Regions from separate parts of the Herbaspirillum sp. C7C8 genome, predicted to be linked through region 4. Evidence: predicted binding sites of a transcription regulator. Region 4 holds the regulator's gene; each other region holds the start of a gene.

Evidence for each region. The regulator sigma-54, encoded in region 4, starts transcription at its own class of promoters, with help from an activator protein. The targets are predictions, from matches to a motif close to TGGCANGNAANCTGCTTT.
Region 1: HWE01_RS19195 (CmpA/NrtA family ABC transporter substrate-binding protein) is a predicted target of sigma-54. The motif match lies at 4,018-4,035, and genes of this name have one in related genera.
Region 2: HWE01_RS17320 (ammonium transporter) is a predicted target of sigma-54. The motif match lies at 1,889-1,906, and genes of this name have one in related genera.
Region 3: urtA (urea ABC transporter substrate-binding protein) is a predicted target of sigma-54. The motif match lies at 2,062-2,079, and genes of this name have one in related genera.

What each region holds. Positions count from the first base shown of each region.
Region 1 is NZ_JABXGG010000019.1:6,994-14,649, reverse strand. Features, by position in the region: gene HWE01_RS19210 (methyl-accepting chemotaxis protein) at 1-671, opposite strand, end outside; gene HWE01_RS19205 (ABC transporter ATP-binding protein) at 705-1,517, opposite strand; gene ntrB (nitrate ABC transporter permease) at 1,530-2,477, opposite strand; gene HWE01_RS19195 (CmpA/NrtA family ABC transporter substrate-binding protein) at 2,537-3,856, opposite strand; gene HWE01_RS19190 (DUF3309 family protein) at 4,356-4,514, shown strand; gene HWE01_RS19185 (hypothetical protein) at 4,725-5,105, shown strand; gene HWE01_RS19180 (YMGG-like glycine zipper-containing protein) at 5,209-5,424, opposite strand; gene HWE01_RS19175 (hypothetical protein) at 5,469-5,888, opposite strand; gene HWE01_RS19170 (CsbD family protein) at 6,064-6,234, opposite strand; gene HWE01_RS19165 (PAS domain-containing sensor histidine kinase) at 6,525-7,656, opposite strand, start outside.
Region 2 is NZ_JABXGG010000015.1:82,846-90,501, forward strand. Features, by position in the region: gene HWE01_RS17315 (methionine synthase) at 1-320, shown strand, start outside; gene HWE01_RS17320 (ammonium transporter) at 637-1,839, opposite strand; gene HWE01_RS17325 (alpha/beta fold hydrolase) at 2,084-2,866, opposite strand; gene HWE01_RS17330 (LysR family transcriptional regulator) at 2,980-3,903, shown strand; gene HWE01_RS17335 (AraC family transcriptional regulator) at 3,911-4,855, opposite strand; gene HWE01_RS17340 (oxidoreductase) at 4,997-5,860, shown strand; gene HWE01_RS17345 (alkaline phosphatase D family protein) at 6,041-7,656, shown strand, end outside.
Region 3 is NZ_JABXGG010000008.1:14,161-21,816, reverse strand. Features, by position in the region: gene HWE01_RS11315 (sensor domain-containing diguanylate cyclase) at 1-736, shown strand, start outside; gene HWE01_RS11310 (ferritin-like domain-containing protein) at 896-1,723, shown strand; gene urtA (urea ABC transporter substrate-binding protein) at 2,133-3,386, shown strand; gene urtB (urea ABC transporter permease subunit UrtB) at 3,558-5,174, shown strand; gene urtC (urea ABC transporter permease subunit UrtC) at 5,171-6,301, shown strand; gene urtD (urea ABC transporter ATP-binding protein UrtD) at 6,298-7,167, shown strand; gene urtE (urea ABC transporter ATP-binding subunit UrtE) at 7,186-7,656, shown strand, end outside.
Region 4 is NZ_JABXGG010000011.1:104,404-112,059, reverse strand. Features, by position in the region: gene HWE01_RS14420 (KpsF/GutQ family sugar-phosphate isomerase) at 1-696, shown strand, start outside; gene HWE01_RS14415 (KdsC family phosphatase) at 696-1,250, shown strand; gene lptC (LPS export ABC transporter periplasmic protein LptC) at 1,247-1,855, shown strand; gene lptA (lipopolysaccharide transport periplasmic protein LptA) at 1,907-2,515, shown strand; gene lptB (LPS export ABC transporter ATP-binding protein) at 2,518-3,261, shown strand; gene HWE01_RS14395 (RNA polymerase factor sigma-54) at 3,361-4,851, shown strand; gene hpf (ribosome hibernation-promoting factor, HPF/YfiA family) at 5,005-5,367, shown strand; gene grxD (Grx4 family monothiol glutaredoxin) at 5,742-6,053, shown strand; gene HWE01_RS14380 (UbiX family flavin prenyltransferase) at 6,079-6,681, shown strand; gene HWE01_RS14375 (SDR family oxidoreductase) at 6,852-7,610, opposite strand.

The DNA of each region.
Region 1 (7,656 bases), on a different contig from region 4:
AAGGCTTCCTTGACCAGTTCATCGATCTCGCCGGTGATGTTGGAGAGCACCCCGGCCACCACCGAGAATTCCTTGCCGGCCTGGCCCGAGCGGGCTGCCACGATGCGGGCGTTGAAGGCCACCATCTTGGCTTCGCGCGCGATGGTTTCGATGTCGGTCATGATGCCGCGCAGCTGCTCGCGCATGAGCCGTGCATGTTTCTTGGACTGCGCTTCATAGACCGCCGTGATCTCGTTCAACACCGCCAGCAAGGGCGTGGTTTCCTGCACCAGTTGTTCCAGCAGGGCCGGTGCGGTCTTCAGTTTGTCTTCGATGGCATTGAGCGCGCGCTGGGCCAGTTCGGCGAAGGCGGTGATGCGGGCATCGCCCCGGCTGCGTCCGAAATACACCTCTTCCAGTTCCGGACAGAATACGCCGGGCAAGCCGGCCGAGCGCCGGATCAGGGCCGTGTGCGCGCTGCGAAACAGCGCCAGCGCTTCGCGCGCTGTGGCGCACGCCTCCTGCTGGCCCTGAGCGGCCAACACAGCGTAGAGCACCAGCCGCTGCGAGGTGAAACGGCGGCGGCCCGAGAGATTGATCAAGGCCCCGAACACCTCGCCGGACAGCGGTGCGGATTCGGGCGGTTCAGCCCCTGCGGCGGGGCTCTCCTCGATGACAGCCAGGCTGCTCATGAACATCTCCTTCCCATGCAATTGATCGCCGGCTCAAGCGGCCTCGCGCGCCGGATGCGCCTGCTTGCGATACAGGAATTCCAGCACCGCCGTGCGATAGGCACCATATTGCGCATCCTGCGCCAGGGTGACGCGGTCACGCGGACGCGGCAGCTTCACCTCCACGATCTCACCGATGGTTGCGGCGGGACCGTTGGTCATCATCACGATGCGGTCCGACAGCAGCACGGCCTCATCCACATCGTGGGTCACCATCACCACCGTGGAGTCGGTCTTGGCGACGATCTTCAACAACTCATCCTGCAGATGGGCGCGCGTGAGGGCATCCAGCGCGCCGAAGGGTTCATCCATCAGCAAGACCTTGGGCTCCATGGCCAGCGCACGGGCAATGCCCACGCGCTGCTTCATGCCGCCGGAGATTTCATTGGGGCGCTTGCTCTCGGCGGCGGTCAGGCCCACCAGCGCCAGCGCGGCACGGGTACGGTCGCGTAACTGGGTGCGATTTTCGGTCGCCCCGAAGACACGCTCCACACCGAGATAGATGTTTTCGTAGCAGGTCAGCCAGGGCAGCAGCGAATGGTTCTGGAACACCACCGCACGTTCCGGCGCCGGGCCGCCGATCTCGCGGTTGGCACAGAGCAGCACGCCCTCGCTGGGCTGGAGCAGACCCGCAATCAGGTTCAGCAAGGTCGACTTGCCGCAACCGGAGTGGCCGATCAGGGTGACGAACTCGCCCTTGGCCACCGTCAGGTTGATCTCACGCAGGGCATGGAAGACGCCCTTCCTGGTGTGGAACACCATCTCCACACCGTGGATGTCGATGAATTTGCCGTTGAGGTTGTCCATGATCCGCGTCCCTTAGTTGTTGACCTGCTCGTAGGTAAATGCCTTGGCCAGCGCCACCAGCAACTGTTCCAGCACCAGCCCCACCACCCCGATGACAACGATGGCGATGATGATGTGCGGCACGTTCAGGTTGTTCCATTCATCCCAGACCCAGAAGCCGATGCCCACGCCCCCGGTCAGCATCTCGGCGGCCACGATCACCAGCCAGGCGGTACCGATGGAAAGACGTACGCCGGTCAGCATGTAGGGCAATACCGAGGGAAAGAGAATCTTGGTCAGCACCTTCCATTCGGAGAGATTCAAGACCCGCGCCACGTTCATGTAATCCTGCGGCACGCGCTGCACACCGACGGCGGTGTTGATGATCATCGGCCAGATCGAACAGATGAAGATCGACCAGATCGCCGCCGGATTGGCCGACTTGAAGACCAGCAGGCCAATGGGCAGCCAGGCCAGCGGCGAGACCGGACGCAGCAGACTGATGATGGGGCCGAACATGCGCGAGAGGAATTCCACCCGGCCGATCGCAAAGCCCAGCGGAATGCCCACCAGCGCCGCCAGCCCGAAGCCCATGCCAACCCGCTGCAGCGAGGCCAGCACGTTCCAGCCTATGCCCTGGTCATTGGGACTGTTGCGGTAGAAGGGATCGGAGAACATCACGCCCGCCTCCTTCAGGGTCACCCATGGCGTGGGGAAACTGGCGGTCTTCAAGGCGATGATCTGCCATACCAGCACCAGCAGCGCCATACCCAGGAGCGGTGGCACCACGCGCATGAACAGACCGCCAGCGGCAAGCTTCCTGCGCAGGCTGCGCGTCCTGGCAGGGCAGGCGGCGGGCGCTGTCAGCGCCTGGTTGGCGGGCGCCGTGCGCGCCGGCTCGATGGCGACAACAGATCCGCCATGGCTGTTGCCGGCGGGCTTGGCGTTGTCACCCATGATGCTTTCTGCGACTGCACTCATCGTTTTCCCCTTGCTCGATATACTTCACCGTAATGGCTCCGGCCTGCGGCCACAGCTGCTTACACCTTGATCTTGAAGGACTGCGCGTAGGCCGCCGGATTCTTGCCGTCCCACACGATGCCATCCACCAGTTTCGAACTGCGCATCACCTCCTTGGGCAGCGGTGTCTTGGTCATGGCGGCGGCCTCCTTGTAGAGATCGATCTGGTTCACCGATTTGGCCACGGCCAGGTAATCCGGATCGCTCTTCAACAGGCCCCAGCGGCGATGCTGGGTCATGAACCACATGCCGTCGGAGAGGAAGGGGAAGTTGACCTGGCCTTCTTCATAGAACTTCATGTAGTTGGGATCGTCCCAGGTCTTGCCCAGGCCGTTCTGGTAGCGGCCGAGGATGCGCTGGTCGATCACGTCCTTGCTGGTGTTCACATAGGACTTGTCGGCGATCACTTCGGCCATCTTGTTCTTGTTGACCAGTGAAGCATCGATCCACTTGCTGGCCTCCAGGATGGCAGCCATCATCGCGCGGCAGGTGTTGGGGTATTTCTGTACGAATTCGCGCGAAGTGCCCAGCACCTTCTCCGGATGGTCCTTCCAGATGTCCTGGGAAGTGATGGCGGTGATGCCCACGCCATCGACAATGGCGCGATGCCCCCAGGGTTCGCCCACGCAGAAGCCATCCATGTTGCCCACCCGCATATTGGCCACCATCTGCGGCGGCGGCACGGTGATGACCTTGGCGTCCTTCATCGGATTGATGCCATTGGCGGCCAGCCAGTAATACAGCCACATGGCGTGGGTGCCGGTGGGGAAGGTCTGGGCAAAGGTGTATTCGCGCTTCTCGGTCTGCATGAGCTTGTAGAGCGAGGCACCATCGACGGCCCCCTTCTCGGCCAGCTTTTTGGACAAGGTGATGGCCTGGCCATTGTGGTTCAGCCCCATCAACACGGCCATGTCCTTTTTCTGTCCGCCGATACCCAGCTGCACACCGTAGATCAGGCCATACAGCACGTGGGCCGCGTCCAGTTCGCCGTTGGTGAGCTTGTCGCGCACGCCGGCCCAGGAGGCTTCCTTGCTGGGGACGATCTTGATGCCGTACTTCTTGTCGAAACCCAGCACCGAGGCCATCACCACCGAGGCGCAATCGGTCAGGGGGATGAAGCCGATTTTGACTTCTTCCTTTTCGGGCTTGTCCGAACCGGCCGCCCAGGCACCGCCCGGCGCCAGGCCCAGCATGCCGCCACCGGCGGCCACTGCGGCACCCTGCACAAGCGTGCGGCGCTTGCCGTTGACTCCGGCGGCTGCCGTGATCGTCTGGCCTTGTGCGCCTTGCTTGCCCGACAGCGGCGCGCCTGCCTTGTCCACCTGACTCCTGGATTCCATAGCACCTTTCCCCTTGCGTTGCGGTTTGATGAAAGCCCAAACAAAAAAGGCGTGTCCCGACATGGATGAGCCATATCGGAAGACGCCTTTGTCCTGGAGGGCAGGACCGCCATTGGCCGCACCCTCACATTGCTTGCGCATTGCTGCGCTTTGTACGGAGTTCAGCAAAGAGCGTGCCAGAACCGGATCACCGACCGTAAAGCCTTGCCGGCACTGCGATTGCGGGCAGCCTCCAGGCGTGCCAGGGCGGCCGGCAGCAGCTGTCCGGCGCGATCAAATCGGGCGCGGGCCGCACTTCCATTGTGCTTTGCACCAAGTTGGCAGCGCTCGCTGGGGCGCGGTTACCTACCCGCGCTTGCCGGGTTTTCCTACAGCACATTGCGTGGCGCGCTGATCGTGCCGCGGCCGCGCTCCCCCTAAGATGGGTCCAGCTTCACGATTGACCCGGCGCTTGCACCCTGGCGGGCAAGAACGAACTCAATAAGAAAGGAGAACCTCCATGACCCTCGGTACCATCCTGCTCATCGTCCTGATCCTGATCCTGCTGGGCGTGATTCCGGCCTGGCCGCACAGTCGCGGCTGGGGCTATGGTCCCAGCGGTATTGCTGGCACCATCGTCATCATCCTGCTGATCCTGCTACTGCTGGGCAAGATATAAGGCGGGGCGACAGTTGGGCCTGTCCGACTGTCCTGCGCCCCTACCCTCCCCTCCCGCAAGCCTGATACCATCCGGTGGCGGACGGGAAAACGGCGCGGTCGGTGCCTGTCACCGACCGCGCCGTTTGCTTGTGCGCGTCGCCTCGCAATGTGCCGAGGCCAGCTCACGCGATCGGCCCCCTGTCCCGTAACGTGATGAGGCTGACACCAGATGAACAATAAATTGCTCGCTTCCACCCTGCCCGCTTTCCTGGCGGCCCTGACCATGCTCTGCGCCGGTACCACGCACGCCGCTGAAGAAGATGTCAGCCAATCCGATCCGCCACGCTGGTATCAGGAGGACAACAGCCCGCAACAGCGCCTGGACAACCTCAACAAGGAAACCGCTGCCGCCTATGCGCAAGCGAAGAAGGAGTGCCTCAAGCTCAAGAGGAAGGAGGCCGCAGCCTGCCGCCAGCAGGCCGCCGAGGCCAGGAAGCAGGACACGGCGCGCGCCCTGCGCATCTTCAATGATTACAAGGCGGCCCAGCCCGAGACTACCCCGACCAAACCGGCAGCACACTCCCACTCACGCAAGCGCGCTGCCCGATAAGCCGGCCCATGCCCATGCAGCAGATGCGACAACGCCGCCACGGGTCACCCCGTGGCGGCGTTGTTGATGTGGCTGCCCCTGTTGTCAGGGCAGCGCCAGCGGATTATTTGCCGACCTGATTGCCGATCACACCGCCCACGGCGGCACCGCCGACGGTCCCGATGGCGCTGCCACCGGTGAGTACGGCGCCACCCACGGCACCGGCACCGGCACCGATGGCGGTGTTCTTGTCCTGCTGGGTCATGCCGCTGCAACCGGTCAGGGCGGCAAAGGCACAGATGGCGACCGAGGTCACTGCCAGTTTCTGCATGGTCTTCATGATGACTCCTTCCTCTTTATCCAATGAGAGAATGCGGCCGCCGCTCAGGTCGACGGGCGCATGATCACGCGCGGCCGCCGAGGCTGCGCATGATCACGATAAACCGGTATGCTGGGTGCGGCCTTGGCGTTGCCGCGTTGCCCATCCCCTGCCTTGCCTTCGGCACGGGCGCCATAGAGCAAGACGGCATTCTGCAGGGATTTGGAGCGCCGGGTCTCGGCCATGTCCATGTAACGGAATTTTTTCTGCCCCAGCGTATGCAGACGCGCCGCATCGACCGGCATGTGACGGTCCATCGTGGAAGCCGACCAGCGCGCAGCGCCGTCAACGGTTTGGGGAGTTTCAGCGAAGGCGTGAGAGGCGAAAGCCGAAGCGGCTGCCAGCATGCAAATACCGACTGTTTTTTTCATGGTCTGCCCTTTCAGGGATCCCTTCTGGCGGTGAGCAAAAATTTCATGCGGCAAACCGTGAACTCTTTGGCAATTCACGGCTCTACCAGCACCATGACCACATGGTCGCGGAAATTGCTGCATCACAAAATCAGCCGTTTCCGATATTGGTGTAGGCGTTTTCCTACAAGCGCTTCCGGCATCCTCTTCCCGACCCGCACGCCCTGCCGGAACATCCGGGTCAGGAGACTCAGTCCTTGGCCGCTTCCTTGGCATCACCATAGGTCTTCTGGACATTGCCCTCGACCTGCTTGGCGGCGCCCTTGACCTGCTGGCTGGTATTGCCGGTCAGCTCACCGGTCTTCTGCTGCACCTTGCCTGCCGCTTCCTTCAAGCTGCCTTTGATCTGGTCCTTGTTCATGATGGCTCCTTTGGATTGTTTGCCTGATGGTCATCCGGCGTCGCACTGGGCGCACTGCCGGCTCCGTCACGTCTTGCGGCCCGTCGGGCGGTGTGTGACGATGAATCCATGGTAACGATGAGCCTTTGGCGGCGACATAAGAGAGTCGCCCTTTCGCGCGTAGGAAAAAACGAAAACCCGTGACGGAAAAACGGACCGCACAGAAAAACTCACCAAAACGCAGAAAGCCGCCCTGGGGGCGGCTTTCAGAGGGGATGACTGGATCGTGAAGGCAGTGCTGCGCAGGCCCTTCAGGTCTCGCTGGAGACCAGCTCGGGACGGATCGGCAGGCTGATGCTGATGAGCGCCCCCTTGCCCGGCGTGGAGCGGATATCGACCTCTCCGCCAAAGAACGTGGCCCGTTCGCGCAGACCGCGCAGACCGTAGGTCTTGTGGTTGTCGCGCCGCTCTTCGGGAATACCCACGCCATCGTCACGCACGGTCAGCGCCACGTGATCCTCGTCGACGTCGAGGATCACGTCGACCTTGCTGGCCTTGGCGTGCTTGGTCACGTTGTTGAGCATTTCCTGCAACATGCGGTAGATGGCGATTTCCATCTCATGCCCCACGTCCACGTCTTCATCGGGCAGGCTGGCGTGGCAGGCAATGCCGGTGCGCTCATGCAGTTCGTCGAGCTGTTCGGAGATCGCTGCCTTCAGGCCGAACAGGTCCAGCGTATTGGGCCGCAGCTCGGTCTGGATGCGCCGCGTGGTGGCGACCAGCGATTTCATCAGGCCCTGCATGCGGGTCTTGCGGTCGGCCCATTTTTCATCCGGCGGCAGGATCTGGTAAACCCCCTCCAGGTGCATCGACAAGGCCGTCAGCGACGCCCCCATGTTGTCGTGCAGCTCGCGCGCGATGGCGCGTTTTTCTTCCTCGCGCACCGTCTCCAGGTGATTGGTCAGTTCGCGCAGCAGCGCGGTACGCTGGATCACGGTCTTCTCCAGCTGGCTTTCGCGCTGGCGCAATTCATCCTCGGCCTGCTTGCGCTCGGTGATATCGGTGCTGATGCCGATGACGCCCTGTACGCTGCCATCCTTGCCGAACCAGGGCACCTTGGCGGTCTGGAAGGTCACCACGCCTTCGGGCAAGTGCAACGTCTGCTCCAGCTTCTCGGGCTTGCCCGAGGCCATGACGCGGCGGTCATCGCGATCCACGACATCGGCCTCTTCCTGCACCATGAAGAGCTCGCGACTGGAACGGTACATGGTCTCTTCCCAGGTCTTGCCCAGCTTGTGCAAGGTCGCCGGGTTGGCAAAGATCATCAGGCCCTGTCGGTTCTTGACGAAGATCGGATCGCTGGTGCTTTCACTGACGGCATTGAGCAAAGCACTGGTTTCGGCCAGCTTCTGCGCATTGCGCGTACGCTCGCCATATTCGCTG
Region 2 (7,656 bases), on a different contig from region 4:
AGACCTTCCCCAAATTGCAGGCATCGGGCATCGGCATCGTCTCCCTGGAATGCCACAACGCGCGCGTTCCCATGGATCTGATCGGACTCATTGCCGGCAAGAAGGTGATGGTGGGAGCCATCGATGTGGCCAATCACACCATCGAAACGCCTGAGGAAGTCGCGGCCACCCTGCGCCAGGCATTGCAGTTCGTGGCGGCGGACAAGCTCTATCCCTGTACCAATTGCGGGATGGCGCCGCTGCCCAGGGAGGTAGCGGCCGGCAAGCTCGATGCCTTGTGCGCGGGGGCGGAGATTGTGCGCCGGGAGCTGGGGGCTTGATTATCTTGCCCACGCTCTGAACGTCGACGTGGGCATTCGTCGTGACCACGATCTGCAACAGCGGTGAAGCACCGACGATCATCGACTGTCAGCAGTACCCCCCAGCCACGAGCAGTTGGTCAAGCTGATCCGGGATGCCGGTCTCGCGGTGCGCGAAGCCCTGCGTCAAAAGGCAGGTCCCTGACGGATTGATATGGCGAGCCAAGAGAATGCGCCGCGGACCTGTCCGGGCGCATGAATCAGACTGTCCTGCGGGCTCGAAGTCCGTCAGCGTTTGCCGCAATCAACGGACTTCATCTGCATTGCCTCACCGGACTTACCAGCTGGTCTCCCTCTCCGCGGTCGAAGAAATCTTGTGAATGGCCAGATCCGCGCCTTCAAATTCCTGTTCCGGATCAAGACGAATCCCCACCATTTTCTTCAGCAAGCCATAGACGATCCAGCCTCCTGCCGCCGCAATGGCAATGCCCATAAGGCTGCCGATGAGCTGCGACATGAACGACACACCGCCCCTTCCGCCCAGGGCCTGCAAGCCGAAGATGCCGGCTGCGAGTCCGCCCCACAGACCGCACAGCCCGTGCAGCGGCCATACGCCCAGTACATCGTCGATCTTCCACTTGTTCTGCGTGCGGGTGAACATCCATACGAAAATCGCGCCTGCAATGCCACCCGTGACCAGCGCGCCCAGCGGGTGCATCAGGTCCGAGCCAGCGCATACCGCTACCAGTCCGGCCAGCGGACCGTTGTAGGCAAAACCGGGATCGTTGCGACCCATCATCAGGGCCACCAGCGTACCCCCGGCCATGGCCATGAGCGAATTCATCGCGACCAGGCCATTCATCTTGTCCAGCGTCTGCGCGCTCATCACGTTGAAGCCGAACCAGCCCACCGTCAGGATCCATGCACCCAGGGCCAGGAAGGGTATGTTGGAGGGGGGATGCGCCGCCACCGCACCTTCCTTGCTGTAACGGCCACGCCGCGCACCCAGCAGCAGCACCGCAGGCAGGGCGATCCAGCCGCCTACGGCGTGGACCACGATGGAACCGGCGAAGTCATGGAACTGCGCTCCGAAGGTCGCCGCCAGCCAGGCTTGCACACCCAGGTGCTGGTTCCAGGCAATGCCCTCGAAGAAGGGATAGACCACACCCACCAGCACGGCCGTGGCCACCAGCTGCGGATTGAACTTGGAACGCTCGGCAATGCCGCCCGAGATGATGGCCGGAATGGCCGCCGCAAAGGTCAGCAGGAAAAAGAACTTCACCAGCTCGAAACCACTGCGCTGGGCCAGCGTCTCGGCTCCCGCAAAGAAGCTCACGCCATAGGCCACGTAGTAGCCGATGAAGAAGTAGACGATGGTCGAGACCGCAAAGTCCGCCAGGATCTTCACCAGAGCATTGACTTGGTTCTTCTTGCGTACCGTCCCCAGCTCAAGGAAGGCAAAGCCGGCGTGCATCGCCAGAATCATGATCGCCCCCAGCAGGATGAAGAGGGCGTCTGCGCCGTTTTTGTGATCGTCCACCAGAAAATCTCCCAAAAAGTGTGCGAGAAAATGCTTGAAAGCCAGGACCAAAGCAATTTCCGTTCCATTTTGGTGAGAAATTCTCAGGCCGTTGATTTTAAAAGACTTTTATGGTGCATCATGATCTTGTTAGTGAATGCTGCGCACGAACTTCGTGCATTTCGAGGATGGGCCGAGGAGGCGAGCTGCATTTTGGTGCGATGGCCCAATGGTCTAGGCCTCCCCGGATGGGAGCGCCGTTTTTTCAGTCGGCCAGTGTGCCGATGAACCCCTCGATCTGTTGCGCGACCGCCTCCGGATCCTCCAGCAAAGACAGGTGGCCCACGCCAGGCAGGATGTGCAGTCGGGCGTGGGGCAGACGCGGCAGCAGCTCCGCCTGCAATGTCGTGACCCGGTCGACCTGATCGTGCTCGCCCGCGATGACCAGCGTAGGGACATTGATGGTGGCCACGGCGGTCGTGATGTCTTCGGCCATCGCCACATTGGGCCAGGCGCGCTTGGCCTGTGGTGCAGCCCGCAGGCTGTCCTCGATGACCTGCTCGCGCGGTGCGTCGCTCAGGGGGCTGGCCGTGAGCACATGGTCGAGGACGAATTCGACCGATTCTCTGGATTGATAGGCGCCTGCGAGCATCGCGCGCTGATCTTCGGAAAGCAGCATGGGCGACGGCGGCGAGGGCGCGATCAGGATCAGCCCTTGCAGCCCGTGTGGTCGCCGCGAGGCCATCAGCTGCGCGACCTTGCCACCCATGGAGTGTCCGACCAGGACGTAGCGCTGCAGCCCCAGCGCCGCGATGACACCCTCGGCATCAGCGGCAAGATCGGCAATCCCGTAGCCCTCGGCTGGCGCATCGGACTGGCCCCAGCCGCGATGGTCGGTGGCGATGATGCGGTAGCGCTGCGCCAGTTTGCCGGCCACTGCATCCCAGGTCCGCGACGAACCGCCGTAGTAGTGCAGCAACACCAGCGCCAGCTCGCCACTGCCTTGTTGCGCCACATGGATGCGCGTTCCGTTTGTTTGGATGTGCATTTCTCTGCTCCTTTTGTGATGGGGTCCTGCAATGTTAGATTCGATTTCATGAATTTATAATTGCTTAACTATTAGTGACAGTCGAAACCAAAATGATCGAATAAGGAAAGAGAATGGATCAGCTGATGAGCCTCAATGTCTTCGTGGCGGCGGTAGAGGAGGGCAGTTTTGCCGGCGCCGGGCGGCGCTTGCACCTGTCGCCCGCCATGGCCGGCAAGTACGTCAGCCACATGGAGGCCCGCTTGAGTGCCCGCCTGTTTCAGCGGACGACTCGACGCCTGAGTCTCACGGAGGTGGGGCGGACATACTACGAACGCAGCCGGCAGATTCTCGGTGCGCTGGACGAGGCCAACCGCGAAGCGACGGCCGCGCAAGGCAGCGCGCGCGGCCTGCTGCGCGTGGCGGTGCCGGTCACCTTTGGTGCCCTGCATCTGGGTGCGGTGGTGGCGCGCTATGTGGCGCACCATCCCGAGGTCAACGTGGAGGTCTTGCTGGGAGACCGCTACATCGATCTGCTCGATGCGGGGGTGGATGTGGCGATCCGGATCGGACAGCTCGATGATCCGGCGCTGGTGACGCGTCGTCTGGCCTCCTGCCCTATGGTGGTATGCGCTTCGGCCGGTTTTGTCGAACGGCATGGCCTGCCGCGTACACCCGAGGACCTGCAGCAGCTGCCGCGTCTGGCCTTCAGCGAAGCGGTGTCCGCCGGGGACTGGACCTTCACGGATGACTCGGGGCGCTCATATCGCATCGACGGCCCCTGCCGGGTCGTGGCCAACAACATGCAGATGTTGCTGGCGTGCGCGCTGGCGGGGGCGGGTGTGGCCTACGGGCCGGCCTTCGTGTTTGGTGAGGACATACGGCAGGGGCGCTTGCTTGCCCTGCTCCCCGATTACGCTACCACTGCATTGACCATGCAGGCGGTTTATCCCGGCGCGCGGGGAATTCCGATCAAAGTGCGCCGCTTCGTCGACTATCTTGCCGAGGACTTCGGCAGTCATCCTCCGTGGGAGCCGCAGGAAACGCCGCGTACCTAGGGCCCGCCTAGTGCGATGACACGAACAGCGCAGCAGGATCCGGCGCGGGAAGCGCGTAGGCGGTCTTCATTCTGGTGACCTCCTGCACGGGTGTCATGCCAAACAATCGCTTGAATTCACGGCTGAACTGGGATGCGCTTTCGTAGCCGACGGTGGCGCTGGCTGCGGCTACCGTCAGGCCGTTGCGCAACATCAGCAGACGCGCCTGATGCAGGCGCGTGGACTTGAGATACTGCATGGGCGAGGTGGCGGTGACCGCCTTGAAGTGCGCATGAAAGGATGGCGGACTCATCCCGGCTTCTTGTGCCAGCTGTTCCACGTCCAGCTTGTCCGCGTAGGCGGCATGGATCTTCCGGATGGCGCGAGCTACCTTTGCGTACTGTCCGTCATTGCGCAATGCGGCTCGCATGGAGGCGCCCTGTTCGCCGCTGAGTACCCGCAGGTAGATCTCCTTGACCAGCGAGCGGCCCAGTATGCGGGCCTCCATCGGAATGCACATGGCCTCCAGCAGGCGCAGGACGGAGGCCGACATCCTCTCGTCCATCCGGGTAGCGAACATGGTTTGCGGAATGGCGCGCACATCGGTCTGGTCCATCTGCAAGAGCACTTCGGCCAGCAGCTGGAAGTCCAGCCGGAAGTAGATCGCCAGCAGTGGCGCCTTCGCGCTGGCATCGGTTTGCATCGTGAATGGCACCGGCACGGAGACGGCCAGATAGTGGCGGGCATCATAGAGATAGGTCTTCCCGCCCAGATAGCCGCGCTTTCTTCCCTGCACGACCACGACGATGCCCGGCTCGTAGAGCACCGGTGTTTCACGCAGGCGGCGATTGGAACGCAGCAGGCGCACATCCGGCAGCAGCGATAGGTTGTAGCCCTCTTCAGGCGCGAGCTGCATGAGCAGGTCCACCATGCGCTGGTGCACACCCGAGGTCAAAGCTTGAGATGTCTTCATGCGTCCCGTCATCGTCAATTGATAGGTTTAGGCAAACATTGAATGCCAACCGACATGGTGCAGTCAAGTGCAACTGCCTATCATTGAAGCCGTCGCCTTCCCGGGTGATGAACCGGTTTGGTTCGTCAGGAAGGCGGTTTCATGGGAGATGTGGCGATGGTCATGCAGAAGTCCGACAAATTGAATTTTCTGATTACGGGTGTCAGCTCAGGTTTTGGACGTGCGCTGTCCCATGCGGCCTTGCAGGCGGGACATACAGTAATAGGCACAGTGCGCAACGAGGAGGCGCGAGCGGTCTTCGAGCACCTCGCACCGGGGCGGGCGACGGCAGTGGTGCTCGATGTCACCGATTTTCCTTCCATTGACAGTGTCATCGGCAGCGCGACCGAGCGCCTTGGTCCTGTCGACGTCCTGGTCAACAATGCCGGCTACGGTCATGAAGGGGCGCTGGAAGAGTCTTCGCTGGAGCAGATGCGGCATCAGTTCGACGTCAATGTCTTCGGCGCCGTCGCCATGATCAAGGCCGTGCTGCCGGCCATGCGGACGCGGCGACGCGGCCATGTCATCAACATCACCTCCATGGGTGGATTCATTACCATGCCGGGCATCGCCTACTACTGTGGCAGCAAGTTTGCTCTGGAAGGTATTTCAGAGACCCTGGCCAAGGAAGTGGCTGACTTCGGCATCAAGGTCACGGCGGTAGCGCCAGGCTCGTTCCGCACCGACTGGGCAGGTCGCTCCATGGTCCGTTCGCCGCGCAGCCTCTCCGACTATGATGCAGTGATCGATCCGATCCGCGCTGCGCGTCAGGCCAAGAGCGGTCACCAGCTCGGCGATCCGGCGAAGGCGGCGCAGGTGATCCTGGCCTTGGCCGGCGATGTCAACGCCCCGGAGCATCTCCTGCTGGGCAGCGATGCAGTCAGGCTGGTGCGGGAAAAGCTGACGAAGATGAATCAGGAGATCGACGCATGGGAACAGGTCTCCGTCTCCACCGACTTCCCGTAAATGCCCTTGCGTGACAGGTCCACCGAAGAACATCACTGCGCGGAGGGGGCGTATATTTTCGAGCGACTGACTGCATTTCAGCTGCGGTCAGGATTGGTCATCATGGTTTCATTGGACGGTCATATTGGATTGCTAGATTGCAGCTCCCCCCGTGTATCCCTCACCCTCACAGGAGCCGCCATGCCAGACCAATACCCGCCAGCCGACCACAGCCGTCGCCGCTTCCTGCGCGACAGCGCACTGACCACGGTGGCCGCCGCCACCACCTTGAGCGCCCCGGCCGCCTTTTCCGCCGCACCGGCCATCATCACCTCCGAACGCCTGCGCCCGCAATTGCCCGGCGGCGTCATGAGCGGCGATGTCACGCGTGACAGTGCCATGCTCTGGGCGCGTACCGATCGCAATGCGCGCCTGCTGGTCGAGTATTCCACCCGCGAGAACTTCAGCAATCCCGTGCGCATCGTCGGCCCTACCGCGCTGGCACGCGAGGACTACACCGCGCGCGTGGACCTGCGTGGCCTGCCGGCCGGAGAGCGCGTCTACTATCGCGTGCGCTTCCAGGACCTGCAGCATGAATCGGCCCTGAGCGAAACGCTGACCGGCAGCCTCATGCTGCCTGCCTCTGCACAGGGCCAGGCGCGCGACATCACCTTCGCCTTCTCGGGCGATGAAGCCGGGCAGGGCTGGGGCATCAATGAGCAGTGGGGCGGTTATCGCGTTTATGAAAGCATGCGCCGTTTCCGCCCGGATTTCTTCATCCACTCGGGCGACCAGATCTATGCCGATGGCCCCATCCAGGCCGAAGTGAAGCTGGAGGACGGAACGCTGTGGCGCAACGTGGTGACCGAAGCCAAGTCCAGGGTCGCGCAGACGCTGGACGACTATCGCGGCAACTTTGCCTACAACATGCTGGACGCCAACAAGCGCCGCTTCGCCGCCGAGGTGCCCTTCCTGGTGCAGTGGGATGACCACGAGGTGCGCAACAACTGGTATCCCGGCCAGGTGATCGGTGCGGCCGAAAAGCGCTACGACGAACGCAACATCGACGTGCTGGCGGCCCGCGCGCGCCAGGCCATGTTCGAACACAATCCCTTCCGCATCGACAGCGCCGATCCCTTCCGCATCTATCGCGCCTTCAACCACGGTCCGCTGCTGGAGGTGTTCATGCTGGACGAGCGCAGCTATCGCGGTCGCAATACTCCCAACCGCCAGAAGGGCGGCCATGACGCTGACTTCCTCGGTCCCGGGCAGATGCGCTGGATCAAGCAGGCGCTGCTGCGTTCGCGCTCGACCTGGAAGCTCATCGCCAGCGACATGCCGCTCTCCATCGTGGTCCCCGATCTGAATGCCGATGTCCCCAAGGGGACTTTCGAGGCCTGGGCCAATGCCGACCATGGCAAGCCCTCCGGACGCGAGCTGGAGGTGGCCGAACTGCTGCGCTTCATCAAGCAGCATGACATCAAGAACGTGGTATGGGTGACAGCGGATGTACATTACGCCTCGGCCACGCACTACGCACCGGAGCGCGCCCAGTTCACCGACTTCAAACCGTTCTGGGAATTCGTCGGCGGCCCGATCAATGCGGGTACCTTCGGACCAGGCGAGATCGATCGCACCTTCGGTCCGGACGTGCGCTTCGTCAGCGTCCCGGCTGACATGAAGCAGAACCGCTCACCGGTTGAACTGTTGCAGTTCTTCGGGATCGGCAAGATCGATGCGAGGAGCAAGACCCTGACAGTCACCCTGCACAACACCGACGGCAAGGAAATCTACAAGGTGGAATTGCCGCCCGAGGC
Region 3 (7,656 bases), on a different contig from region 4:
CGTCCCCCTGCAGCGGCTGGTGGGCGCCATGAAGGAAGCCGGCAGCGGCGACACCACGGTACGGGTGGAACAGGCCGGCGGCGACGAGATCGCCGTGCTCTCGCGCAAGTTCAACGAGATGGCCGGCAAGCTGCAGCAGAGCAAGCAGGTGCTGGAAGAGCAGGTGGCCCACCGCACGCGCGAACTGGAACGCGCCAACCGCAAGCTGGAAGCGTTGTCGGCCACCGACGGACTCACCGGTGTGGCCAACCGGCGCCGCTTCGACGAGGTCATGGACCAGGAACTGCGGCGCTCGGTACGCTCGGGACATGCGCTGGCGCTGCTGATGCTGGACGTGGATTACTTCAAGAAATACAACGACCGCTACGGCCATCTGGCCGGTGACGAATGCCTGCGCATCGTGGCGCGTGTGCTGCAGAAGAGTTCGCGCCGCGCTACCGACCTGGTCGCACGCTATGGCGGCGAGGAGTTCAGCGTCATCATCGCCGAGAGCGACACTGCGCATGCCCTGCAGCAGGCCGAGCACATCTGCCAGGCCATCTTCGCGCTCAAGCTGCCGCATGCGGATTCTCCGTTCGGCTACATCACGGCCAGCATCGGCGTGGCCTCCCTGCAACCGGATGAGCAGACCAGCGCCGAAGAGCTGCTGCGCATCGCCGACCAGGCGCTGTATCACGCCAAATACCAGGGCCGCAATCGTGTGGTGCTGGGCAGCGATGCTACCCGGAACCTGTGATTTCCACGGCCCCGCTGACCATTCTCCCTGACGAAATGCTGACGTCGCCGGACGCTTTGCAAAGTTGTGTCAAGACGTCTTGGGCGGCCCTGAACCAATGTCATCGCGCCGCATCATATCGCTATGCCCACCACCACTTCGAGAAGAGAGGTATAGCAGATGAACCCGAGTCGCCAAGAAAAAAAACACTGGACCATCGATGACATCGACCTGACCCGCATCGACAAAGAGCGGGTGCGGCAGAACGAAGACCTGTTCTACCTGGTGGCCTGCGCCTCCTTCGTCGAAAGCGGTTCCGATCTCTATACCCACAACCTGGTGGAGTACTACCAGGGCGATGCCGAAGTCGAGACCTGGCTGCGCGAGCACTGGGAACAGGAAGAGCTGCAGCATGGCGCGGCCCTGCGCGCCTATGTCGAGCATGTCTGGCCGGAATTCGACTGGCCGCGCGCCTACCAGGGCTTCCTCGATGAATACTCGCAGTACTGCAAGGTGGAGCTGCTCGAACCCACGCGCGCCCAGGAACTGGCCGCGCGCTGCGTGGTAGAGACCGGCACCTCCACCTATTACCGCGCCCTGGCGCGCGCTACCGACGAGCCGGTCCTCAAGCACCTGGCCGGCCTCATCGCCAATGACGAGGTCAATCACTACAAGCACTTCTACCAGTACTTCCGTCGCTATCGCCGCCAGGAAAACATCGGCCGCTCGCGTGTCTTCGGCACCCTGAGCCGCCGCACCCTGGAACTCAAGAGCGAAGACGCCGACTGCGCCATCCGCCATGTGGTCATGGTGCACAAGCCGGAACTGGCGGCCGACCCGGCGCGCGTGAAGGAACTGGCCTCGCGCATGAGTCGCACCGTGCGCGTCAATCTCAAACCCGACACCACCATCAAGATGATCATGCGTCCACTGGAACTGCCGGTGGCCTTGCAAAACATGATCGAATTCCCCCTGCGGCAATTCATGCAGCACGTGCTGCTGCGCTGATTGCCCTGGCAGCGCCAGGCACCGCAATGGAACACGCGGCCTGGCGCTCGGCGCTCAAAGTATCGTTCACGATGTGCTCACTATTGTGAACAATCTGCCTCATATATCAGGAAATTGCTTCGCCTGGCGCAAACCCGCGCCCACTGGCGCTTTCACCGACGCACCAAGATCGCGCATACTGGAGCGCCAGGCTGGTGAGTGTTGCCGCAGCACCATACGACTGTCGACAATGACGCTCGGCTTTGGTGCGCAATCCTGGCGTGCCTGACAACATTATTCCCTCCTCCCGCCGCTCCCCGCCCCGCTTTGATGCAGACCGCAGGCCCTTGACCGGGCATTGGCACACAATCTGCTAAAGCGACTGGGCAGTGAAAAAATTCTTCCAAAACTTTTCTCGAGGGAGCACCACATGTCACGTCGTACCGTACTGAAAGCCACCGCTCTGGGCGCATTCGCACTGGCCGCATCCTCCTGGCTGCCGTCGGCCTTTGCTGCCGACACCATCAAGGTCGGCATCCTGCATTCGCTGTCGGGCACCATGGCCATCTCCGAGACGTCCCTGAAGGACGTGGCCCTGATGACCATCGATGAAATCAACGCCGCCGGCGGCGTGATGGGCAAGAAGCTGGAACCGGTGGTGGTCGACCCGGCCTCGAACTGGCCGCTGTTCGCCGAAAAGGCGCGTCAGCTGATCTCGCAGGACAAGGTCTCGGTGGTCTTCGGTTGCTGGACCTCGGTGTCGCGCAAGTCGGTGCTGCCGGTCTTCAAGGAACTGAACAGCCTGCTGTTCTACCCGGTGCAGTACGAAGGTGAAGAACTGGAGAAGAACGTCTTCTACACCGGTGCTGCCCCCAACCAGCAAGCCATTCCTGCCGTGGAATACCTGATGTCCAAGGAAGGCGGCGGCGCCAAGCGCTTCGTGCTGCTGGGTACCGACTACGTCTATCCGCGCACCACCAACAAGATCCTGCGCGCCTTCCTGCACAGCAAGGGCGTGAAGGACTCCGACATCGACGAGGTCTACACCCCGTTCGGTCACTCCGACTACCAGACCATCGTGGCCAACATCAAGAAGTTCTCCGCCGGTGGCAAGACGGCCGTGATCTCGACCATCAACGGTGACTCCAACGTGCCCTTCTACAAGGAACTGGGCAACGCCGGCCTGAAGGCGACCGATGTGCCGGTGGTGGCCTTCTCGGTGGGTGAAGAAGAATTGCGCGGTGTCGATACCAAGCCGCTGGTGGGCCACCTGGCCGCCTGGAACTACTTCGAATCGGTGAAGAATCCGGTCAACGCCGCCTTCATCAAGAAGTGGAAGGCGTACGCCAAGGCCAAGAACCTGCCCAATGCCGACACCGTCGTGACCAACGACCCGATGGAAGCCACCTACGTCGGCATCCACATGTGGGCGCAGGCCGTGGAAAAGGCCAAGTCCACCGACACCGACAAGGTGATCGCGGCCATGGCGGGCCAGACCTACAAGGCACCGTCGGGCTACACGCTGGAAATGGACAAGACCAACCACCACCTGCACAAGCCGGTGATGATCGGCGAAATCAAGGCCGATGGTCAGTTCAACGTGGTCTACAAGACCAAGACCACCATCCGCGCGCAACCGTGGAGCCCGTATATCCCGGGCAACGAGAGCAAGCAGAAAAACTAAGCTTGCGGTTGTTGTAGTTCATGGCGTTCTTCGGAGCGCCTTGGATACGCCGCTTGCGCGGCGTATCCAAGGCGCTCCGTCCGCCCCACGCATTTCCCTCCACAAGAAAACCGCCCGACGACTCGCCCCGGCCGCAGCAGCCCGGCCCGCGCTTCGAGGCGCACACCGACCATGAAACCAGCCATCCAGTTCCTACGCGGGCTGCTCGCGACCTGGCTTTGCGTGCACGCCCTCGGGGCGTTCGCAGCCATCGATCCGGCCCTGCTCAAGCCCCTTGGCGGAGACGACCCCGACGCGCGCATCGACGCCGTCAACCAGATTGCCGCGCTGGCCAACGACGACGCGCTCAAGATTCTCAACGCCTTGAACAGCGACGCGCTCTATGTCACGCCTGCCGGTGACATCCTCATCGTCGATGATGCCGGCCAGGCCTTCAACCCGGCCACCGACAAGAGCGGCCCCGCACCCGATGACGCCGAAGGCATCACCGTCAACAACCGCCTGCGCGGTGCCGTCGAGGGTGCGCTCTCGGGACTGAAGCTGCTCTCGCCGCAACGCGATGAGCGCCTGGCCGCTGCCAATGATCTGCTCAGGAATGCCGATCCGGCCCAGATGCCGCTGATCCTCAAGGCGCTGGCCAAGGAAAACGATGCGCAGATCAAGGACGTGCTGCAGCAGGTACAGGCCACCGCCAACCTGCATTCTCCCGATCCGGCTGCACGCCGCGCTGCGGTCAGGAAACTGGCCGAGACGACCAATGCGTCGCTCAAGCCGGTCCTGGAAAACATGCTGGCCAAGAATCCCGATGGCTCCTACGTGGAGCCGGATGAAGGCGTACGCGTGGAAGCGGTACGCACCCTCTCCGCTTTGGACCGCCACCTGGCCATCGTCGACTTCGCCGGCAAGCTGTTCTATGGCATCTCGCTGGGCAGCGTGCTGCTGCTGGCCGCACTGGGCCTGGCCATCACCTTTGGTCTCATGGGCATCATCAACATGGCCCACGGTGAACTGCTGATGATCGGCGCCTACACCACCTATGTGTGCCAGCTGGTGTTCCGCAAGTTCTTCCCCGGTGCCATCGATGCCTATCTGGTCGTGGCCCTGCCGGCGGCCTTCATCGTGGCCGCGGCAGTGGGCATTGCGCTGGAACGGCTGGTGATCCGCTGGCTCTATGGCCGTCCGCTGGAAACCCTGCTCTGTACCTGGGGTATCAGCCTCATGCTGATGCAATGCGTGCGTTCCATCTTTGGCGCGCAGAACGTGGAAGTGGCCAATCCGAGCTGGATGTCTGGTGGCGTCACCGTGCTGGGTTCGCTGGTGCTGTCCTATAACCGCATCGTGATCGTGTTCTTTGCGCTGTTCGTGGTGTTCGCGGTCTGGCTGATCCTGAACAAGACCCGCCTGGGTCTGTTCGTGCGGGCCGTCACCCAGAACCGCCGCATGGCCGACTGCGTGGGCGTGTCCACCGGCAAGATCGACATGATGACCTTCGGCCTCGGTTGCGGCATCGCCGGTCTCGGTGGCGTGGCGCTCTCGCAGCTGGGCAACGTCGGCCCCGACCTGGGACAGGGTTACATCGTGGACTCGTTCATGGTGGTGGTGCTGGGCGGCGTGGGCCAGCTGGCCGGGACCGTCATCGCAGCCTTCGGCCTGGGCGAAGTCAACAAATTCCTGGAGCCGGTGGCCGGTGCCGTGCTGGCCAAGATCGCCATCCTGGTCTTCATCATCGTATTCATCCAGAAGCGTCCGCAAGGCCTCTTCGCACTCAAGGGAAGGAGCGTGGAATGAGCACCATGATCATGCGCCCCTCGCTGTTCAATCGCCCGTCCTGGACCGGCATCGTCATCTGCACCATCGTGCTGGCCTTGCTGCCGGTCTGCAACCTGCTGTTCCCCGCCGGAAGCAGCCTGCACGTCTCCTCCTACACCGTCGCTTTGGTAGGAAAGTTCATGTGCTACGCCATGGCTGCGCTGGCACTGGACCTGGTGTGGGGCTATACGGGCATCCTCTCTCTCGGGCATGGCGTTTTCTTCGCACTGGGCGGATACGCCCACGGGATGTACCTGATGCGCGCCATCGGCCGTGACGGCGTGTACCAGAGCAACCTGCCGGACTTCATGGTGTTCCTGAACTGGAAGGCCTATCCCTGGTACTGGTGGATGACGGATCACTTCTGGTTCTCCATGCTGCTGGTGGTGCTGGTGCCGGGTCTGTTGGCCTTCGTGTTCGGTTACTTCGCTTTCCGTTCGCGTATCAAGGGCGTGTATTTCTCCATCATCACGCAGGCCATGACCTTCGCCTTCATGCTGCTGTTCTTCCGCAACGATACCGGCTTTGGCGGCAACAACGGCTTCACCGACTTCAAGCGTATCCTGGGCTTCACCATCACCGCACCGGCCACCAAGGCGGTGCTGTACCTGGTAACGCTGGCGCTGCTGTTCGGTGCGCTGGTGCTGTGTCGCATGATCGTCACCTCCAAGCTGGGCCGCGTGCTGCAGGGCGTGCGTGATTCCGAATCGCGCCTCATGTTCATCGGCTACAACCCGCTGTGGTTCAAGCTCTTCGTGTGGACGCTCTCGGCCGTGATCTGCGGTATCGCCGGTGCGCTGTACGTGCCGCAGGTGGGCATCATCAATCCCTCCGAAATGTCGCCGGCCAACTCCATCGAGATGGTGATCTGGGCCGCCGTCGGTGGCCGGGGCACGCTGATCGGCCCCATCATCGGTGCCTTCACCGTCAATGGTTTGAAGAGCTGGTTCACGGCCGCCTTCCCGGACCTGTGGCTGTATGCGCTGGGGCTGATCTTCATTCTGGTCACGCTGTTCCTGCCGCAGGGCATCCTGGGCCTGGCGCAGAAATTCAAGAAACGCGATGCCGCGCCCGCTGAGGGCAGCGCATCCAAGGAGGCAGCATGAGCGCAGTCGAACCCGGCAAGAACCCGGCAGGCATCGGCGGCCTGGGCGGCAATGTCGACACGCCCCGCGCCGACCACGGTGCATCCTACGAACGCATCAAACCCGAGGGCGTCGATACCACCCACGGTGCCATCCTCTATCTGGAAAACATCACGGTCTCCTTCGATGGCTTCAAGGCCATCAACAACCTGAACCTGGATATTTCGGTCGGTGAACTGCGCTGCATCATCGGTCCCAATGGCGCGGGCAAGACCACGATGATGGACGTCATCACCGGCAAGACCCGGCCTACCGCCGGCACCGCCTTCTTCGGCCAGACCATTGACCTGACCAAGATGACCGAATACGAGATCGCGCATGCGGGCATCGGCCGCAAGTTCCAGCGTCCGACGGTGTTCGAGCAGCACACCGTGTTCGAGAACCTGGAGCTGGCGATGAAGATGGACAAGCGCGTCAAGACCACGCTCTTTGCGCGCCTGTCTTCGGAGCAGATCGGCAAGATCGAGGAAATCCTCAAGCTGATCCGCCTGAACGGCCAGGAGCATCGCGTGGCCGGGCTGCTCTCGCACGGGCAGAAGCAGTGGCTGGAAATCGGCATGCTGTTGATGCAGGAACCGCAATTGCTGTTGCTCGATGAACCGGTGGCCGGCATGTCCGACGCCGAGACCGCACGCACCGCCGAGCTGTTGAACGAGCTGCGCGGCAAGCATTCCATCATGGTGGTGGAACACGACATGGGCTTCGTCGAGGAGATCGCCCAGGGTGGCAAGGTGACCGTGCTGCACGAAGGATCGGTGCTGGCCGAAGGCAACATGCGCCAGGTGCAATCCAACGAACGCGTCATCGAAGTCTACCTGGGACGATAAGAGCGGAGACCATCATCCATGCTGCAAGTCAATGAACTGAACCAGTACTACGGCGCGGCGCATACCCTGCGCGGCGTCTCGCTCGATGTGCAGAAGGGCAAAGTCCTGTCCCTGCTGGGCCGCAACGGCGTGGGCAAGACCACGCTCCTGAAATGCCTGATGGGCGTGCTGCCGGTGGCCAAGGGCAACGTCAGCTTCGAAGGCCAGGACATCACCCGTCTCAAGCCGCACCAGCGCGCCAAGCTGGGCATCGCCTACGTGCCGCAGGGACGCGAGATCTTCGCGCGCCTGACCGTGGAAGAAAACATGCTCATGGGCATGGCTACGCTCTCGGGCCGCCGTGCCTCCACCATCAAGGGCGAGGTCTATGAACTCTTCCCGGTGTTGAAGGAAATGCTGCATCGGCGCGGCGGCGACCTTTCCGGCGGCCAACAGCAGCAGCTGGCCATTGCCCGGGCGCTGCTGGCCGAGCCCAAGCTGATCATCCTG
Region 4 (7,656 bases):
GTCTTCATCGCCATTTCCAATTCCGGCGAAACGGCCGAGCTGCTGGCCATCGTTCCCATCATCAAGCGCATGGGCACGGTGATCATCGCCATGACCGGCAACGACGACTCCTCCCTGGCCAGGCTGGCCGCCGTGCACCTCAACGTCGGCGTGGCCAAGGAAGCCTGTACCCTCAACCTGGCCCCGACGGCCAGCACCACGGCTACCCTGGCCATGGGCGATGCGCTGGCGGTGTCGCTGCTGGACGCACGCGGTTTCGTCGAGGAGGATTTTGCCCGCTCCCACCCCGGTGGTGCGCTGGGCCGGCGCCTGCTGACCCACGTGCGCGACGTCATGCGCAGCGGCGAAGCGATTCCCGCCGTGCGTCCGGATGTGTCGCTCTCGGCCGCGCTGATGGAAATCACGCGCAAGGGCATGGCCATGACCGCCGTGGTCGATGAGCAATTCCGGCCCATCGGCGTGTTCACCGATGGCGACCTGCGCCGTCTGCTGGAGCGCGGTACGGACTTCACCAGGTTCCGTATCGCCGATGTCATGCACGCCCATCCGCAGACCGTCCAGCAGGACCAACTGGCGGTGGACGCGGTGCAGCTCATGGAACAGTTCCGCATCAACCAGCTGCTGGTCACCGATGCGGACGGCGTGCTCACGGGCGCGCTGCACATCCACGACCTGACTCGCGCCAAGGTGATCTGATGAACGCGCCAGCCTTCGCCAGCACCCTGCCCGCTGCAGCACTCGCCAAGGCGGCCGCGATCCGCCTGATGATCTTCGACGTCGACGGGGTACTGACCGATGCCGGTCTGTACTACGGCGACGAGGGGGAAGTCTTCAAGCGCTTCAACGCCCTCGACGGCCACGGCATCAAGATGATGCAGCAGTACGGTACTGCCGCCGCCATCATCACCGCGCGCCAGTCTCCCTACGTGTTGCGCCGCGCGCGCGACCTGGGCATTGCCCATGTGTTCCAGGGCATCCATGACAAGCGCCAGGCCTTCGAACAATTGCTGCAGCAAGTACAGCTCACCCCGCAGGAGTGCGGCTACCTGGGTGACGACATCATCGACCTGCCGGTGCTGACCCGCGTGGGTTTCAAGGCCTGCGTGGCCAACGGTCATCGTGAGGTGAAATCGCGCAGCGACTATGTCACGCAGGCCGCCGGCGGCCATGGCGCGGTGCGCGAGATCTGCGACCTGGTACTGGCCGCACAAGGCAACTACGAGGCGGCGCTGGCGCCGTACCTGACATGAGCGGGCGCAGCGGCGAACGCCAGGCCGAACGCATCCGCCTGGCGGTGATCCTGGTGATCCTGATCGCGGCGGCCCTGGGCAGCTTCTGGGTCATGCAGGTCATGCGCGCCTCCGGCGACCAGCAGCCGGCGCAGCGTCCGCGCGGCAAACCCGACTACTATCTGGAAAACTTCAGCTACGTGAAGATGGGTCCGACCGGCCTGCCGCGCTATGACGTTTCCGGCGTCAAGATGGTGCACTTCCCCAGCGATGACTCCTTCGAGATCACCAAGCCGGTGGTGCACAACCTGGACCAGAACCAGGCGCCCATGCAGCTCTATTCGGATACCGCACGGGTCACCGACGACCAGACCCAGATCCACATGTACGGCAATGCCAATGCAATCCGCGCGCCCTACAAGGGCCGCGAAGAAATGCACCTGGTCTCGCAATACCTGCTGCTGTTGCCCGATGATGAAATCGTCAAGACCGACAAGCCGGTCGCCATGACCATGGGGACCACGCGCCTCAATGGGGTGGGCATGGTGGCCAACAATGCGACGCAGGTGGTGCAGCTGCTCGGCAATGTACGCGGCTATTACGAGCCCGCACCGAAGAAACGCTAAGCCGGTTCAGTCCCGGACAAGAACGCCAAGAATCGAACAGACAGGAAACCAATGAAACGCTCACTCTTACTGCCGATGCTGATGCTGGCTGCCGTGTGCGGTGTGGCCAACGCCGAGAAGGCGGACTCCACCAAGCCCACCAACATCGAGGCAGACCAGATGGTCTATGACGACGTGCGCCAGGTGAAGACCTTCACCGGCAACGTCGTGATGACACGTGGCACCCTGATCATCAAGGCCGGCCGCGTGGTATTGACGACCGATCAGTACGGTTATGAAAATGCGGTGCTGTATGCCGCGCCTGGTGCGCTGGCAACCTTCCGCCAGAAGCGTGACGGCGGCCCCAATCTGTGGATCGAAGGCCAGGCCGAGCGCATCGAGTATTCGGAGCAGACGGAAGTGTCCAAGCTGTTCCAGCGCGCCCACATCCAGCGCATGGACGGCGACCGCATCACCGATGAAGTCAACGGCGAATTCATTTCCTATGACAGCCGCGCCGAATTCTATTCGGTCAACAACACTGCCAGCGGCCAGAGCAAGCCGGGCGCGGGCCGCATCACGGCCGTGATCCAGCCCAAGAACCCGCCGCCGGCCACGGACGCCCAGCCCGCAGCACCGGCCCAGCCGGCAGCGCGTCGTCAGAACGGAAAGGACCAGTAAGGATGGTAGCCAGTTCGCTGGTCGTTCGCGGCCTGAAGAAAAGTTACGGCGCGCGCCAGGTGGTGCGCGATGTCTCGATGGAAGTGCGCAGCGGCGAAGTGGTCGGCCTGCTCGGCCCCAATGGTGCCGGCAAGACCACCTCGTTCTACATGATCGTGGGGCTGGTACCCTCCGATGGCGGCGAGATCGACCTGGATGGCGCGCCCATTTCGCGCATGCCCATTCACAAGCGCGCCACCATGGGCCTATCCTACCTGCCGCAGGAAGCCTCGGTGTTTCGCAAGCTGACGGTGGAAGACAACATCCGCGCCGTGCTGGAGCTGCGCCAGGAAGACGGCAAGCCGCTCTCGCGCGATGAAATCGAGGGCCGCCTCAACAACCTGCTGCACGAACTGCAGATCGAAAAGCTGCGCGAAAGCCAGGCCCTGTCACTGTCGGGCGGTGAGCGCCGACGCGTCGAGATCGCTCGCGCGCTGGCCACCGATCCGCGCTTCGTGCTGCTCGATGAACCGTTTGCCGGTATCGACCCGATTGCGGTGATCGAGATCCAGCGTATCGTGCGCTTCCTCAAGGAGCGTGGCATCGGCGTGCTCATCACCGACCACAACGTGCGCGAGACGCTGGGCATCTGCGATCGCGCCTACATCATCAACCAGGGCACGGTGCTGGCCAGCGGCAATCCGGAAGAGATCATTGCCAACGAGTCGGTACGCCGCGTCTATCTGGGCGAGCACTTCCGCATGTAAGCAGCACAGTCGCCCTACGTATCGAGCATCACCGACACCCAGGCATCACGCAACGACAGGCACAGCAACCCGCGGGCCACGCCGCTTTCAGAAAGACAGATGAAACAGTCGCTCCAGTTACGTACCTCGCAGCACCTCGCATTGACGCCGCAACTGCAGCAGTCGATCAGGCTGCTGCAACTGTCGACGCTGGAACTGCACCAGGAACTGGAACAGATCCTCTCCGACAATCCCCTGCTGGAGCGTCTCGATGACGCTCTCGACAATTCGGTGCGTCTGCTGGCCGACGGTGCCGTCTCCAGTTCGCCTTCCAGTGGCGTGGCCGACACCCCTCATGAAAACAGCGGCGAAGCGACGCCCGCTGCCAGCGATGGCGATTCCAGCTTCGAGTACCAGGACAACAATCCGGACACCGGTGTCACCGGTGATGCCGACTGGAGCTTCGATGACGTCGCCCGCAGCGGCAAGTCACCCGATGACGACGATGCCCGCCCGCAGCTGGAAGCCCATGAACTGACCCTGCGCGAACACCTGCTGGAACAGATCCGCGTGACTGCGCGCACCCTGCGCGATCGTGCGCTGCTGGAACTGCTCACCGATGCGCTCGACGAGAGCGGCTATCTGGAAGAACCGCTGGAAGACATCCTCGCGCGCCTGCCTGAAGAGCTGGGTATCGACATGGAAGAGCTGTCGATTTCGCTCAAGCTGCTGCAGAGCCTGGACCCGGCCGGCGTGGGCGCGCGCAGTGCCGGCGAATGCCTGGCCTTGCAGATCCGCCGCCTGCCCAAGATCCCCTTTGTCACGCGCAAGCTGGCGCTGAGGATCGTTGAGGATTACCTGCCGCTGTTCGCCCAGCGCGACTTCAACAAGATCAAGAAGGCTCTCGATTGTGATGACGAAGACCTGCGTGAAGCCCAGGCCGTGATCCGCCAGTGCCGTCCGCATCCGGGTGCCGAATTCGCGCGTGACGCCTCGGACTACGTGGTGCCGGACGTGATTGTCAAGCAGACAAAGAACGGCTGGCAGGTCATGCTCAACCATGAGGTCATGCCCAAGCTGCGCGTCAATGCGATGTACGCCAGTGCCTTGAAGCAGGCCAAGGGCGAAGGTTCGCTGTCCTCGCAGTTGCAGGAAGCCAAGTGGCTCATCAAGAACATGCGGCAACGTTTCGATACAATTTTGCGCGTCGCGCAGGCTATTGTGGAACGTCAAAGAAACTTCTTTTCCCATGGTGCAGTGGCCATGCGCCCCCTTGTGCTGCGTGAAATTGCTGATACACTGGGTCTACACGAGAGCACCATCTCTCGCGTGACGACTCAGAAATACATGCTCACTCCGCATGGTATGTTTGAGTTGAAATACTTCTTCGGTAGCCACGTCGCGACTGAAACCGGAGGCGAAGCTTCCTCCACCGCGATACGGGCGCTGATCAAACAGTTGATAGGAGCCGAAAACCCGCAGACCCCATTATCCGATAGCAAGATTGCGGATATGCTGGCAGAACAAGGCATGGTGGTCGCGCGACGCACAGTCGCCAAATACCGCGAAGTGTTGAAGATTCCGCCAGTCAATCTCCGCAAGTCCCTCTGAGTTTTTCCTCAGTTTTTCTGCAGTACCGTTGCTGTGTTCAGGCAAGCATCCCGACTGATGCCCACGCCATCCGACACGAAGACCGTGCCCGTGGTACAGCTGCAGCAGGATCGATTGCACGAACCTCCAGTGACTTCACGATAGGAGTCTTGTATGAATCTGACCATCAGTGGACACCACCTCGAACTGACCCCCGCCATCCGGGAATACGTGCAAAGCAAGCTCTCGCGTATCAAGCGCCATTTCGACAACGTGATCGACGTCAGCGTGATCCTGAGCGTAGATAAACTCACAGAAAAGGAAAAGCGCCAAAAAGCGGAAATCAACGTCCACATCAAGGGGAAGGATCTACATGCGGAAAGCATCGCACACGACCTCTACGCTGCCATTGACACCCTGATCGACAAGCTCGATCGCCAGGTCATCAAGCACAAGGACAAGTTGCAGGAGCATCACTCCATTGCCAAGCGCCTGCCGGACGACACGCCCGAGGATGCGGTAGCCGGAGCGGCATAAGCCAGGACACCAACGGCAAGCCACCTCGCAGCCTGCAGGGCTGCTGAGAAAGCCAGCCGGATTTCACGAGGAAGGGGCGCGCAAGCGCCCTTTTTCATTGGGGCCACAGCATCGGCGATGCCTGTGAAAAACATATAAATCATTACGCCGGGCAACTTCCCGGCAAAACCGCAGTGAACATTGTTCATCGCTCTGCTTGAATGTCTTGCGCAGCACCCTCATCTGCTGCCCAGAAGAAACTGCATACGATATAAATCATTTCCCTGATGCAATTTCCCGCCGGCTCAGACGGACGAATGGCGTGCTGCCGATTTCAACGCGCCTGCCGGCTTTTCCCTATAATGTCGGGCAATCCCATTTTTAAAGGCACAGCCATGAGCGACGTCCAATCCTGGATCAAAGAAACCGTGACCCAAAACCCTGTGGTGCTGTTCATGAAGGGCACCGCGCAGTTCCCGCAATGCGGCTTTTCCGGCAAGGCCATCCAGCTGCTCAAGGCCAGCGGCGCCGAGAACATCGTCACCGTCAACGTGCTGGAAAGCCCCGACGTGCGCCAGGGCATCAAGGAATACTCGAACTGGCCGACCATTCCCCAGCTGTACGTGAAGGGCGAATTCGTCGGTGGCTCCGACATCATGAGCGAGATGTACGCCTCGGGCGAGCTGCAGACCCTGATCAAGGGCTGAGTCTGCCCTGCCCCGTAGAGCGCGCATGAGTGCTTCTTCCAGTCAGCCCCGCCAGCGCCTGATCGTTGCGATCACCGGGGCCACCGGGGCCATCTATGGTGTCCGGCTGCTGGAACACCTGCGCAAGCATGGTCAGGTGGAGACGCATCTGATGGTCTCCGAAGCCGGCGTGCTCAATCTGCACCAGGAACTGGACATGCGGCGCAAGGATGTGGAAGCGCTGGCCGATGTGGTGCACAACGTGCGCGATGTCGGCGCGTGCATCGCCAGTGGCTCGTTCGCCTCTGCCGGCATGGTGGTGGCGCCCTGTTCGATGAAGACCCTGGCCGCCGTGGCGCATGGCCTCTCCGACAATCTCATCACCCGTGCAGCCGATGTGGTGCTCAAGGAACGCCGCCGACTGGTGCTGATGGTGCGCGAGACCCCGTTCAATCTGGCCCATCTGCGCAACATGACCTCAGTCACGGAAATGGGCGGCGTGATCTTCCCGCCCCTGCCCGGCTTCTACCAGCGCCCTGCGTCCATGGAAGAAATGGTGGATCACACCCTGGGGCGCGTGCTGGACATGTTCGGGATTGCCATGCAGTTGACGCCGGAGTGGCAGGGCATGAAGGGTAATCCGGGCTGACGTTCTTCGTGTCCCGCAACATCTCTTCCGACGCCGGATTGCAAATATCTCAGATTGGCGTGGGTCCTGCGCTGATCATCGGCTAGAGGATCAAGCCTTTCAGCGCTTCAGAAAAATGGCCGCAGCTCATCACTGCGGCCATTTCTTCATTTCGGAACAAACAAGGGCCATCAACCCCGCCCGATATAGGGCATCTTGGTCGCCATCACGGTCATGAACTGCACATTGGCCTCCAGCGGCAGGCTGTCCATGTAGAGGATGGCCCGGGCCACGTGTTCGGCATCCATGGTCGGCTCGACCTTGGTGGAGCCGTCGGCCTGCAGCGTTCCCTTCTTCATCAGGGTGGTCATGTCGGTGGAGGCATTGCCGATATCGATCTGGCCGCAGGCGATGTCATAGGCGCGGCCATCCAGCGAGGTGGCCTTGGTCAGACCCGTGATGGCGTGCTTGGTCGCGGTATAGGATGCCGAGAACGGACGCGGCGCATGCGCCGAAATCGAACCGTTGTTGATGATGCGGCCACCGCGCGGCGACTGCTCCTTCATGATGCGGAAGGCTTCCTGGGTGCAGAGGAAAACCCCGGTCAGGTTGATGTCCACCGCCGCCTTCCACTGCTCCACGCTCAGTTCTTCCAGCGACACCGGCGGGGCGAAGATGCCGGCATTGTTGAACAGCATGTCCAGCCGCCCGAAGCGTTCGCGCGTCCTGGCGAAGAGCTGCTTCACCGACGCCGGATCAGTCACGTCGGCCGCCACCACCAGCGCATGGGCAGCGTGTTCAGCGGCCAGCCTGACCGTCTCTTCCAGCGCCTCCTGGCGACGTCCGGCCAGCGTCACGCCATAGCCTTCGCGCAGCAGCGCCAGGGTGATCTGCCGGCCGATGCCGGAACCTGCGCCGGTCACCAGCGCAATACGTTTGGGTGCAGCCATCGTGTGTACTCCTCACTCACGGTATGTCATGGACGATGCGCATCAC